Regions from separate parts of the Streptosporangium sp. NPDC000239 genome, predicted to be linked through region 2. Evidence: riboswitches for the same ligand, from Rfam matches in the RefSeq annotation. Region 2 holds a riboswitch; the other holds the start of a gene.
The links. Region 2 has a riboswitch for cyclic di-AMP ahead of ABT340_RS10825 (hypothetical protein). Riboswitches for the same ligand answer to the same signal wherever they lie in the genome.
Positions count from the first base shown of each region.

Region 1 (5,651 bases), on a different contig from region 2:
GGTGGCCATGACGAACATGTAGTAGACGGGAAAGGCGGAGATCACGACGGCGAGGGCGAGCGTGGCCCTCGTCAGCGGTCCAGCGTCCCCTGGGCGGCTCATCCGGCGCCTCCGATGCGGCGGGTGAGCAGGTGGTTGACGAGCGTGCCGAGCAGGATCAGCACGAACAGCAGCCAGGCGGCGGCGGAGGCGTACCCGAGGTCGAAGTCACGGAAGGCCTCCTTGACGACGAACATCGCCACCGTCTGGTACTGGCCGGTCGCCCCGCCGCTCATCGTCGGGTTGCCGTCGAACATGACGGGCTCGGTGAACAGCGTCAGGCCGCCGATGGTCGAGACGAACACGGTGAAGACGATCGTCGGGCGCAGCATCGGGACGGTGATCCGCCAGAACTGCCGTCTGGCGCTCGCGCCGTCGAGGGAGGCCGCCTCGTACAGGTCTCCGGGGATGGTCTGCATGGCGGCCAGCAGGATGATCGCGTTGTAACCGGTCCAGCGCCAGTCGACCATCGTGGAGATCGCGATCCACGCGGACCACTTCTCGTTCTGCCAGCTGACCGCGTCGACTCCGAAGAGGCCGAGGAACCAGTTGACCATGCCGTAGTCGCGCCCGTAGAGCTGGGTGAAGACGACGGCGACCGCGACGACGGAGGTCACCAGCGGCAGCAGTACGCCCATGCGGAGGGCGAGCCTGCCCCGGATGCGCTTGTTGAGGGCGTTGGCCAGCAGCAGCGCCAGCACGAGCTGCGGGACCGTCGAGATGACGAACATCCCGAGCGTGTTGACCACCGCGTTCCAGAAGGCCTCGTCGGCGACCAGGGACAGGTAGTTGCCCGCCCCCACGAAGATCCTGTCCCCGGCGAGCTCCCAGTCGTGCAGCGAGACCCACAGGGTGTAGCCGAGCGGGAAGACCCCGAAGAGGACGAACAACACGAAGTACGGCGAGACAAAGAGATAGGGGGTGACCAACAGGTCGAACCTGGCGAACAGCGCGCCGTCCCGTCTCCGTACGGCGGGCGGGCGCTCACCGGGCCCGGCCTGGGCCGGGGCTGCGGCGTGCGGGGTCATCGATCGGCCTTTCGGGGGGCTTTCCTGGCTGGTTTCTCTGTGGGCCCCACCGGTCCCGGGGCGACGGGACCGGTGGGGGAAGCGGATCAGCCGGCCGCCTTGACCCCGGCGTCGAGGAACCTCTGCCAGGCCTGGTCGTAGGGGACCGAGCCCTGGTCCATGCCCTCAAGGATCTTCTCGACCGCGGTCTTCACCTGGGCGTGCTTCTCACCCAGGAAGACCGGCTGCAGGTTCTCGACCGACGCGCCGAAGATCCGGCCGGTCGGCGCGTCGTTGAAGAACGGGTTCCTCAGGTCGCCGACCGCCGGGTCCCGCTGGGCGGGCAGGGAACTGGGGAAGGCGGCGGCCTCCTGGAAGGCCATGATCTGGCCGTCCTTGCCGGTGAGGTAGTTCACCACCTCGGCGGCCTCCTTCGGGTGCTTGCTCTGCCTGGGCACGGCCAGGTAGGAGCCGCCCCAGTTGCCCGCGCCTCCCGGCACCGTCGCGACGTCCCACTTCCCCTTGCCCGGCTCGCCCGCGGCGCCGGAGACCACGCCGAGCATCCAGGCGGGGCAGCCCATCGTGGCGAAGCCGCCCTTCTTGATGGCGGCGTTCCAGGGCGGGGTGAAGGAAGCCAGCTTGGCGGTGAGCCCGGCCTCGCTGAAGCTCCTGACCGTGTCGAAGGCGGTCTTCACGGCGGGGTTGGTGTCGATGACGAGCTTGTTGGACGTGTCGATGTAGGTGATGTCGCCGTTCCTCTGCGCCTCCTGGGCGAGGATCACGTTGTAGAGGGTGTTCGGGCCGTCCAGGAAGCGCGGCGCGTCCTTTCCGGGATTGGCGGCCTGGAACCTCCTGCCGACGTCCATGAAGGACTTCCAGTCGGGCCAGAGCCTGCCGACCTCCTCGCGGTCCGTGGGCAGGCCCGCCTTCTCGAACAGGTCGGTGCGGTAACACATGGTCATGCCGCCGATGTCGGTGCCGAGAGCGAACAGCTTGCCCTCGGCGTTGACGCCGTTGTCCCACTTGGCAGGGGGGAAGTCGGCCTTGCGGTCTCCGAGGCCGTACTGCCCGAGGTCGGTGAAGAACTGCGGGCGGGCCTTCATCAGGCCCATCGCGCCCTCGTCCAGGGCGACCACGTCGGCCGCGCCGCTGCCCGCCTGCAACCGCTGGAGCAACTGGGGCAGGTAGACGTCCTCGAAGCGGTCGGTCAGGTTCTGGTATCTGATCTGGATGCCGGGGTGGGCGGCGTTCCAGGCCTGGGCGGCCTTGTCGTAGCCGAAGTTCTCGCCGCCGCCGAAGGTGTGCACGGTGACGACGACCGGTTCGGCCGCCGTGGACGCGGGCCCGTCCGTCCCGCCGGAACCGCACGAGGTCAAGGCCAGCGCCGCGGCCGTGACCGTCGTGACCGCGGCGAGCCTGCCGCGCCGCCTGTGGTTCAACATTCCGGACCCCTCTCAGGTCGTTCGCCCGAATCGGTGGGAGGTGTCGTCACGGGCCGGTCCCCGACAGACGCGGCTCTGCGACGAGGCGGTTCCTCAACGTGTTGGGAGCGCTCCCACGAAGCGTGGCCGACGGGTGGGCCGACGTCAATACGACGAGACGCAACCGTTACCCTCCTCCGTTTCCATTGCGACTTATGGGCTCAAACGACCGCAAAATGGATGTGCTTCTTTTTGGGAGCGCTCCCATATCGACGGAGGGACGGGACGCCGAAAGGGCCGTGGCTCGGGGAGCCACGGCCCTTTCCGGATTCGGGGGATCACCGCCGCGGCGGGCGGGGAGTCCGCCGCGGATGGGGGTCTCGTACGGCGGGGGCCGTACGGAGGGAGGGGATGGGGTCAGCCGCTGTAGACCGGGTAGCCGTAGCCGACGACCTGGGAGGTCGGACGGATGCGCTGCTCGACCTTGCCGTTGCCGGTGTTGCCCTCGATCGTGGTGATCGTGCCGTTGCCGTTGTCCTGCTTCACGAAGCCGACGTGGTCGATCCCGTCGAGGTCCTTGCCGCCCTTCCAGTCGAAGTAGACGACGGCGCCGGGCTTGGGAGTGGTGCCCCAGTGGCCGTTTTCCCTGAACCACTTGGCGTGGGTGACGGTGTAGGCGTCCCAGCCCATGGTGGGGCGGATGCCGGCCTGCTCGCCGACCCAGGAGACGAACATCGCGCACCAGGGGGCGTTGGCGTAGTCCTGGATGCGGCCGCCGTCACGGGCGGTGGTCTCCTTGGCGCGCTCACTGGACATGTACCAGGAGTGGAACTTGGTGCCGCCGCCCTGGGCGTTCTCACTGACGCCGATCTGCTGGGAGGCGATGTTCAGAACCTGCTGGGCGGTCACCTTGGGCAGGCGCTCGGCCGTGGTCTGGAGGCTGGTCTTGGCGGTGTCCGCGCTCGCGTTCCGGACGGTGGCGGACGTCTGCTCGGGGGTGTCCGCCAGGGCGGGTCCACCGGCGACGACTCCGCCGCTGAGGGCGATGGCGGTGCCGAGGATGACACGGGCCAGGTAGTGCGTCTTGGGGGTGGAGGTAAGGCGGTGCTTGGCCATGGGGTACTGCTCCTTGCGTCGCTTCCATGCCGCCTACCGGGTTAGCTGACGGGTTCGGACTGGAAAGTGTCCTACAGCGCGTATGCGCTGATTCACCCCAAAGGACCTGGGTCCCCGGTTCCGCGAGACTCGCGGATTCGGCGGCCGTGTCCATCAGGCGGATGTCCACCTGGTGGAGCACGGTCGGGCAATGTCGTGGCAATGCGCTGACCTGCGAAGGTCTGGGCGTTCGCCGCGAATTCGTTGAACGTACGTGAACCGGACAGACGATTACAAGTCCGACACATTGCCTTGGCTTGGGAATGGGCCCCGTTCGAGGGGGAAGACTGGGGCCTCGTCCACCCGGGACGATCTCCCTTTCGGTGACGCGATCCCCGGTGGGAGAGGGGATCGCGACACGACGGGCACGGTAAAGGGCAAGGGCAAGGACTTCGCGTGCCAGGTGAACGTAGATCTTTTGGCCGACCCCTCCTCCACCGGGTCAAGAGGGGGTCTCTTTACCCGTCCCGGCGGGGTCGCCCCCGGCCCCAGGGCCGGTCAGGGGCGTGACGTGAGCGCGGCGAACCGTACGCCCGTGAGCTCCTCGGAGACGATCCACAGCCGCCGCGCCAGGTCTTCGTCGAGAGCCCTGGGCGAAGGCGTCAGCGCCCTGGGGCCCGGGCCGACGTACGTGCCGCCGGTCACGCCGGGGTGGGTCGCGGCGTACAGGGAGGGGAGGGCCCCTTTCTCCGGAGCCTTGAGCGCCAGCCGCATGAAGGCGGTGACCGGCCGGGTGAACACGCCCGGCCGCATGATCGAGGTGGCCGTCGGCCCGGGATGGACGGCCAGGCTGAGCAGTTTGCCTCCGGCCAGGCGCTGTAGTTCGAGGGCGAACAGCAGGTTGGCCAGCTTGGACCTGCAGTAGGCGCCGAAGCGGCGGTAGCCGTTCTCCAGCCCCAGGTCGTCGAAGTCGATCCGCCCCATCGCGTGCGCGCCACTGGAGACCGTGACGACCCTGGCCCCCTGTCCGGCCAGTAGCCGGGGCAGTAGCGACCCGGTCAGGGCGAAGTGCCCGAGATGGTTGACGCCGAACTGGGCCTCGAAGCCGTCGGCCGTCGTCCGCCGTGGAATCATGGCGACGCCCGCGTTGTTGACGAGGAGGTCGATCGGCCGGTCAAGGTCGTCCGTGAACGCCCGCACCGAGGCGAGATCGGCCAGGTCAAGGCCTCTGAGCTCGACCCGTCCCTCCGGGGCCGCCGCTCTGACCCTCTCCAGCGCCACCCGCCCCCTGGCCCGGTCGCGCGCGGTCATGATCACCTCGGCGCCTCGCCGGGCGAGGTGCAGGGCGGTCGCCAGCCCTATCCCGCTGCTGGCACCCGTGACCAGTGCCGTACTGCCGGACAGGTCGGGAATGTCATCAGCGGTCCACATGATCGGCGTCTCCGGGGCCAGCTGTACGAAACGGTTTCGTACACTACGGTAGATCGTCACGAGTACGACCCGCAAGAGGGCATATTCGTGTGTTCACCCGTAGTTCCCGGCGCCGTAAGACGTCCGGGTTACGGTGAGGCGGTCGTGAACGGGTCATCGCCCGGCGTGGAGGACGGTCGAGACCACGCGCGGGAGCAGGGTTCGGCCGTTGCCTGGGTGGAGTCCCCGCTGCAGATGCTCTGCGCCGTGGAGGCCCACCACGCGGGGCTGCTCGGCGCCCACGCACGAGTGGTGCCCAGGGCCGGGCTGCGCCCGCTGGCCGTCACCCGCCGTGAGATCGCCAAACTCGGCCCACCGGCCGGGCTCGAACTCGACGAGCCCTCGCCCGAGATGCCCAGGCCCCGCAGGGGGACGAGCTGGGCGGTCGGCGACGCCTTCTCCGGCAAGGTCCAGGCGGCCTGGCTCACCGCCCTGCCCGGCCGGATGGTGATCGTCGACGACGGGCTCGCCACGATCAGGCTCCTGGAACTGCTCACCGGGCGGTTCTGGACGCCCCTGCTCCGGGCCAGAGCCACCCCGGGACCGCTCAGGAAGGTGCTCGGCTCGGCCGCGGGCATGCGGCTGCGGGCGGCCGCCCGGGCAGGCCGCCTGTCGATCT
Region 1 is NZ_JBEPEI010000001.1:1,080,524-1,086,174, forward strand. Features, by position in the region: gene ABT340_RS04975 (carbohydrate ABC transporter permease) at 1-102, opposite strand, end outside; gene ABT340_RS04980 (carbohydrate ABC transporter permease) at 99-1,067, opposite strand; gene ABT340_RS04985 (ABC transporter substrate-binding protein) at 1,154-2,488, opposite strand; gene ABT340_RS04990 (CHAP domain-containing protein) at 2,885-3,583, opposite strand; cyclic di-AMP (ydaO/yuaA leader) riboswitch at 3,599-3,736, opposite strand; gene ABT340_RS04995 (oxidoreductase) at 4,121-4,993, opposite strand; gene ABT340_RS05000 (hypothetical protein) at 5,138-5,651, shown strand, end outside.
Region 1: another riboswitch for cyclic di-AMP. It lies ahead of ABT340_RS04990 (CHAP domain-containing protein); the one in region 2 lies ahead of ABT340_RS10825 (hypothetical protein).

Region 2 (5,651 bases):
CGCCGGTCGATGCGGGCCAGGCGGTCGAGTTCGGCGACGGCCAGACGGCCCGCCTCGGCGGCGTGGGCGGTCGCCTCCGCGGTCATGACGGGGTCGGCGAGCCGCAGGGCCGCGGCCGAGGCGACCGCGATGCCGGTCAGCCGGTGCGCGGCCACGTCGTGGAGTTCGGCGGCCAGCCGGTCGCGCTCGGTGGTCGCAGCGAGTCTGGGGATGGCGGCCGAGGCGGCGCGGTAGGCGGCGAGCGAGGCCCGGCCCGTCCTGCGCCGCCGGTGGGAGCGGCCGAGGGACCACACGACGGCGGCGGCGCCCGCGGCGAGCGTGCCGAAGCCTGCGGCGTCCCTGAGGCTTCCGTTCACGACGCCGATCGTGATCGCCACCACGAGGGTGACGGCGACGGCCCCGGCCGCCGCGGTTCCCGCCGTGCCGTACAGGGCCAGCGCGTAGAGCGCCGCGACGGTCACCAGCGCGGCCAGGCAACAGCCGAGGGTCAGTGACACGCGCTCACGCTACCGGGTTCGCCCGTGATGTCCGGAAGAACGAGCCTCCCACCGGCCCCGCGCCCGGGAGCCGATGGGAGGGGTTCGCGTGCCCTACGGCCTCACGGCCCGTACGGCGGGTACCGGGTCACACGCGCTGCCAGAGCGCGGGGACGTTGGCGGGCTCCCAGCCGGGCAGGGAGGTGTGCGCCTGCAGGCACCGGTAGGCGGAGCCGCCGTAGGTCACCACGCTCCCGGCGTAGTAGGAGACACCGGCGGCCCAGGGCTGCGCGGGCGGCGTCGCGGTCGTCGTCAGCGTGGGCGTCGAGGAGGGGGAGACGGTCGGGGTGGGGGTCGGGGTGAGCGTCGGCGTCACCGTGGGCGTCGCCGTCGCGGTCGCCGTGGCGGTCGGGGTCGGGGATGGGGTCGACACGTTGCCGAAGGTCACGTCGGAGCAGGTGTAGAACGCCTCGGCGCTGTCCGAGCGCTGCCAGATCGAGTAGATGATGTGGCGGCCGGTCTTCGGGGGCAGCTGGCCCTGGATGACGTACTCGCCGTTGACCTTGGACGGGTTCCTGACCTTCGCCAGCAGGGTGGAGTCCAGGTCCGACCACTTCAGCGGCTGGAGCGGGTCGAAGCCGTCCTTCGTGATGTAGATCTCGAAGGTGCCGGGGTGGTCGGCGGTGTAGGGGTAGCGGAAGGTGTAGGCGCCGCCGCCGGTCGGCATGGCCGTGGAGGGCCAGTCGGTGCGGGCCGCGTCGTAGGCCCGGTACTTGGCGCGTCCGGCGCTGCACAGCTGCCCGTCAGGGATGATCTCCCTGTGCTTTCCGTTGGCGGTGCCGATGTTCAACTCGTCCCAGTCGTAGAGCGGCTGGGTGTCCCATTTGCCGACGGCGGCCTTGCAGGCCGGGGTGTCGGGCGACTCCGGGTTCTCCAGATAGCAGGCGTAGACCCGGCTGACGGGTGTTCCCATCGATCCATGGGCGGACGCCGAACCGGCCATGACCGTCGAGAGCAGGACGGGTACGGCCGCCGCGGCGGCGATCGCACCAAGCTTCCGATTGTTCATGAAAGGCTTCTCCTGGGGGGTATAAGGGCGGAGAACGTGCAGGTCAGGCCCATGATTACGGGTTAATTATTAGGTAAGTTTCCTAACAGTTTCACTGAACTTAACGCCATGGGCGGAGTGGGGTCAAGACCTGGCCAATGTCCCTTTCTTGGGGGTTGAAGGTAGATCTTCTGGGGTTTTCATGGCTTTTGCTTTGCTTTGTCCGTTTGTGGTGGGTAGTGTCCTAGTTGTTCTCGACCGGTGACTTGCCCCTCACGAGAAGGAGCGGTCGGTCGACGTCGAATCCCGAAGCCTCCCGAGGGCGACGGGAGCCGGGGACCCACCTTTTGGGGTGAATCCGCCGCGACAACGCGGCGGTAGGGCAACTCCACCGCCCGAACCCGTCAGCTAACCCGGTAGACGAGATGGAGAGGAGATCCCCTCATGGATCACGTCGTCGCCTACCCACCGGCACGCACCGCCTTCGCGCGGATCGACTGAGACTTCCGCCGCGCCTGACCGCGGCACCCCCGCCCCGCACCGCGCTCCGTGTACGCCCGCCTGTTTCCTGGTGCGGCCTCTCTTCCCTGTGAGCGCTCACGCCCCGTGCCCCACTGATCGCCGAACGTCTTCGGCCCGGCACGAGCGGCTGTCCTGTTCCCTCGTGAAAGAGCCCTGTCTTCATGCGTTTCTCCGCTGCCCTGCGCCATCGTCTGCTCGCCGCCACCCTTCTGAGCGCGAGCGTCCTGACCTCCGCGGGTGTCGTCTCCGCGCTGCCCGCCGCAGCCGACACCGGCACCGGAACCACCGCCACCTCCGCCACCGCCCCGGCCGCCGCTGAGCCCGTCCTGCTCAAGGGCTCGACCAAGGCCTCCTACTTCTGGGACGACTCCTCCGGCCGCGCCGGTGACACCGGTCTGCCCGCGAGCGGCAAGCCCATGCAGAAGGGCATGATCGCCAGCCCGAGCTGGCCGCTGTTCACCGAGGGCTACGTCCTCTACAACGGCAAGAAGGCCAAGTTCTTCGTCGGCGACCGCGGCCCCGGCGTGCCGTCGAGCAGCGGCGTCATGATCGACCTCGACGCCAAGACCTTCGCCGACCTGACCGGTGGCAGCTTCAACTCCGACACGCTGGGCGTGGACGGTGTCGACGGCCAGGGGCACATCAAGGTCGAGTACGTCATCACCAAGTGGGGCGACGGCGTCGGCAAGAAGAACTACCCCGTGGCCTTCTCCAGCGGAGCCTGGAAGCTCATGGACCACAACCCGGCCACGCCGCCGCAGACCGCCCTGGCCGACGCGCCGCGGCCGTAACCCTCATCGCGAAATATCCCCCAACCCCCTGAAATATCCCCCGGCCCCGAAGACCCCCGACCCCCTTCGGATCCCCGCTTCCTGAGATCCCCGAAGGTCCCGCTCCTCTCCCGGGACCCCTCCTCCGATCCCCCTCGGAGTCCGAGACCCCCTCAGGAAGGACGAGGGCGGGCACCCCGCACAGGTGCCCGCCCTCGTTCCGCGTTCACCGGCCGTGCCGTACGGCCCGCGGGCCGGACCCTCCGTCTCTCCTCGGCGTCGCGTGGTCCCTCGCGGTCGTCCTCGCCGCTCCGGTCACCGGGGCGTCCGGGCGCGGGAGGTGATGGCGGCCAGGTTCTCCGCCGTCCTGCGTCCCTCAAGCCGCAGCAATCCGAGGTTGGACCCCGGGCGGGCGAGGATCGTGAGGACGATCTTCGGGCCCGCGGTGTAGAGGAGCGCGTGGCCGCCGGCCGCGGAGACCAGCGTCTCCTCGAAGGTTCCCCTGCCCGTCATGTCCGCCATCCGGCGGCTGAGGGCCAGCAGCGCCGAGGAGAGGGCGCCGGTCTGCTCGGCGAAACCGCCGTCCAGGTCACTGGCTATCGTCAGGCCGTCCGCGCCGCACACGACGCTTCCGTCCACATCGGGTGTCCGCTCACGTAGCCGGGTCATCTCCTGGCGTACCTCGTCGCGGATTTCCACCGGCACCCTCCTTCTGGTCCGCTTCAGCGTCCGCGGTTTCACGGGCGTCCTCGAAGGCGTCGGACCGGGCTCAGGCAAGTGCCCTCAGCGCGTTCCTCAGCCGGATGAGCAGGTCGACGTCGGCGGGGTCGCCCGCCGTCACGGTCCCCCCGGGAGCCCCGGCGGGAGGTCCCGTCGCGGGCGGGCACGGTGGCCCGGCCGTGTCGAAGCACCCTCGCGGGCCGGACCGGTGCCGTTCCTCACGCGGGAACGGCGGGGCGGTGAGACCCCCGGCACGGGCGGTCAGGTGACCCGACAGGGACTGGAGACGATGCCGCGCCAGGGCCAGATCAGCGTGATGTACATCAAGACGGACATAAATCACGAGCAGGCCGTCGAACACCGTTTCCAATGGTTTTAGTAAATGGTATCCGTCGTCGGTGGTTATGATCACTTCACGGATTCCAGTGGGCTCGCCGGGGAGGCTCACGGCGAGGCCGTCGAGCATCGCCCGTAAGGTCTCGCCGAGCCCCGCGACGGCCCTGCCCGCGCCGGTTTCGCGGGCCGCGCCGCCGCCCGCCACGGCCGTCCCGCCGGTCTGGTCGATCAGCACCGCGTCCAGCGCACCGGGGATGGCCATGGCCTCGGCCAGGCAGCCTTCGATTCCGAGCACGGGGTCCCCCTCGCCAACGACTCCACAACGCCGCCCGGTCAGCGTAGGGAAACCTCTCCGAACCCGGAGCTATTCATGAAAAGTCAGATATGGCGAGGAAAAGAATTCCGCCGGGCGGTAGAAGGTTTGTCAACCGACGGGGGGAACGTTTACTACTCGTCGGGGAGGAGGGCTTTCTCGTCGGGTTTGTGGACAAGAACATTCTTCACATATGACTCGGTCGAGGCGGGCAGTCCGACGTCCTGCCCGGCTTTCTCGGAGATGAACCAGCGGTGGTCGAGCACCTCGTGGAAGAGCTGGGCCGGCTCCAGTTTGCGCCGCATGTTCGCCGGTACGGCCTCGATCGTCGGCTGGAACACCTCGGCCAGCCACCGGTGGGCCACGACCGCCTCGTCCTCGTGGCGCAGGCCGCGCGCGACCCGGAAGGCGTCGAGGTCGTTGAGCAGCCGCCTGGCCTGGTTCTCCTCGACGTCCAGACCGGTGAGCCTGAACAGCCTGTGCTGGTGGTGTCCCGCGTCGACCACCTTGGGGCGCACGACCAGCCGTCCCGTGCCCGCCTTGCGGCGGACCATCATCTCGGCGACGTCGAAACCGAGGTCGTTCAGCTTGCGGATCCGCTGGTCGATCCGGTGCCAGTCCACCTCCTCGATGATCTCGTCGGAGGTGAGCTCGCCCCAGAGCCTGTGGTAGCGCGCGCAGACCGAGTCGGCGACCTCCTCGGGGTCGATCGAGGAGTGCAGCAGCTCGCCCGCCTGCAGGTCGAGCATCTCGCCGAACAGGTTGACGTGCGCGACGTCGATGTCGTGCAGCCGCTGCCCCTCGCTGATCATGGGGTGCAGCTCCCCGGTCTCCGCGTCGACCAGGTAGGCGGCGAAGGAGTCGGCGTCCCTGCGGAACAGCACGTTCGACAGCGAGCAGTCACCCCAGTAGAAACCGGTCAAGTGCAGCCGCACCAGCAGTACGGCCAGCGCGTCGAGCAGCCGGGTGAGCGTCTCGGGGCGGATGGTGCCCGACATGACCGCGCGGTAGGGCAGGGAGAACTGCAGGTGCTCGGTGACCAGCGCGGAGTCGAGCGGCTCACCGTCGGCGTCGGTCCTGCCGGTCACCACGGCGACCGGCTCGACCGCCGGGGCGTCAAGCCGGTTCAGGTCCCACAGCAGGCGGTACTCGCGTTTGGCGTAGTGCTCGCTGATCTCCTTGATCGCGTAGACCTTCCCGGAGAGCCTGGCGAAGCGCACCACGTGCCGGGAGATACCCCGGGGCAGGGCGACCAGATGGTGGTCGGGCCAGTTCTCAAGAGGGATGTCCCAGGGCAGCCGGATCAGGTCCGGGTCGCTCGGGGTGCCGGTGAGCTGCAGGGGCATCGCGTCGATCCTCACGTCGACAGGGCGGGGACGTCGTCCCCGCGGGGGGCCTGGTGGGAGGCTCGCGGGAGGGTCAGTCCTCGCCGAGGGGGAAGGCGGGAGCCCGGCGGCGCCGTACGA
Region 2 is NZ_JBEPEI010000003.1:365,754-371,404, forward strand. Features, by position in the region: gene ABT340_RS10815 (ATP-binding protein) at 1-497, opposite strand, end outside; gene ABT340_RS10820 (lytic polysaccharide monooxygenase) at 625-1,545, opposite strand; cyclic di-AMP (ydaO/yuaA leader) riboswitch at 1,812-1,962, shown strand; gene ABT340_RS10825 (hypothetical protein) at 2,208-2,837, shown strand; gene ABT340_RS10830 (roadblock/LC7 domain-containing protein) at 3,132-3,515, opposite strand; gene ABT340_RS10835 (hypothetical protein) at 3,586-4,167, opposite strand; gene ABT340_RS10840 (DUF4032 domain-containing protein) at 4,320-5,546, opposite strand; gene ABT340_RS10845 (class II aldolase/adducin family protein) at 5,605-5,651, opposite strand, start outside.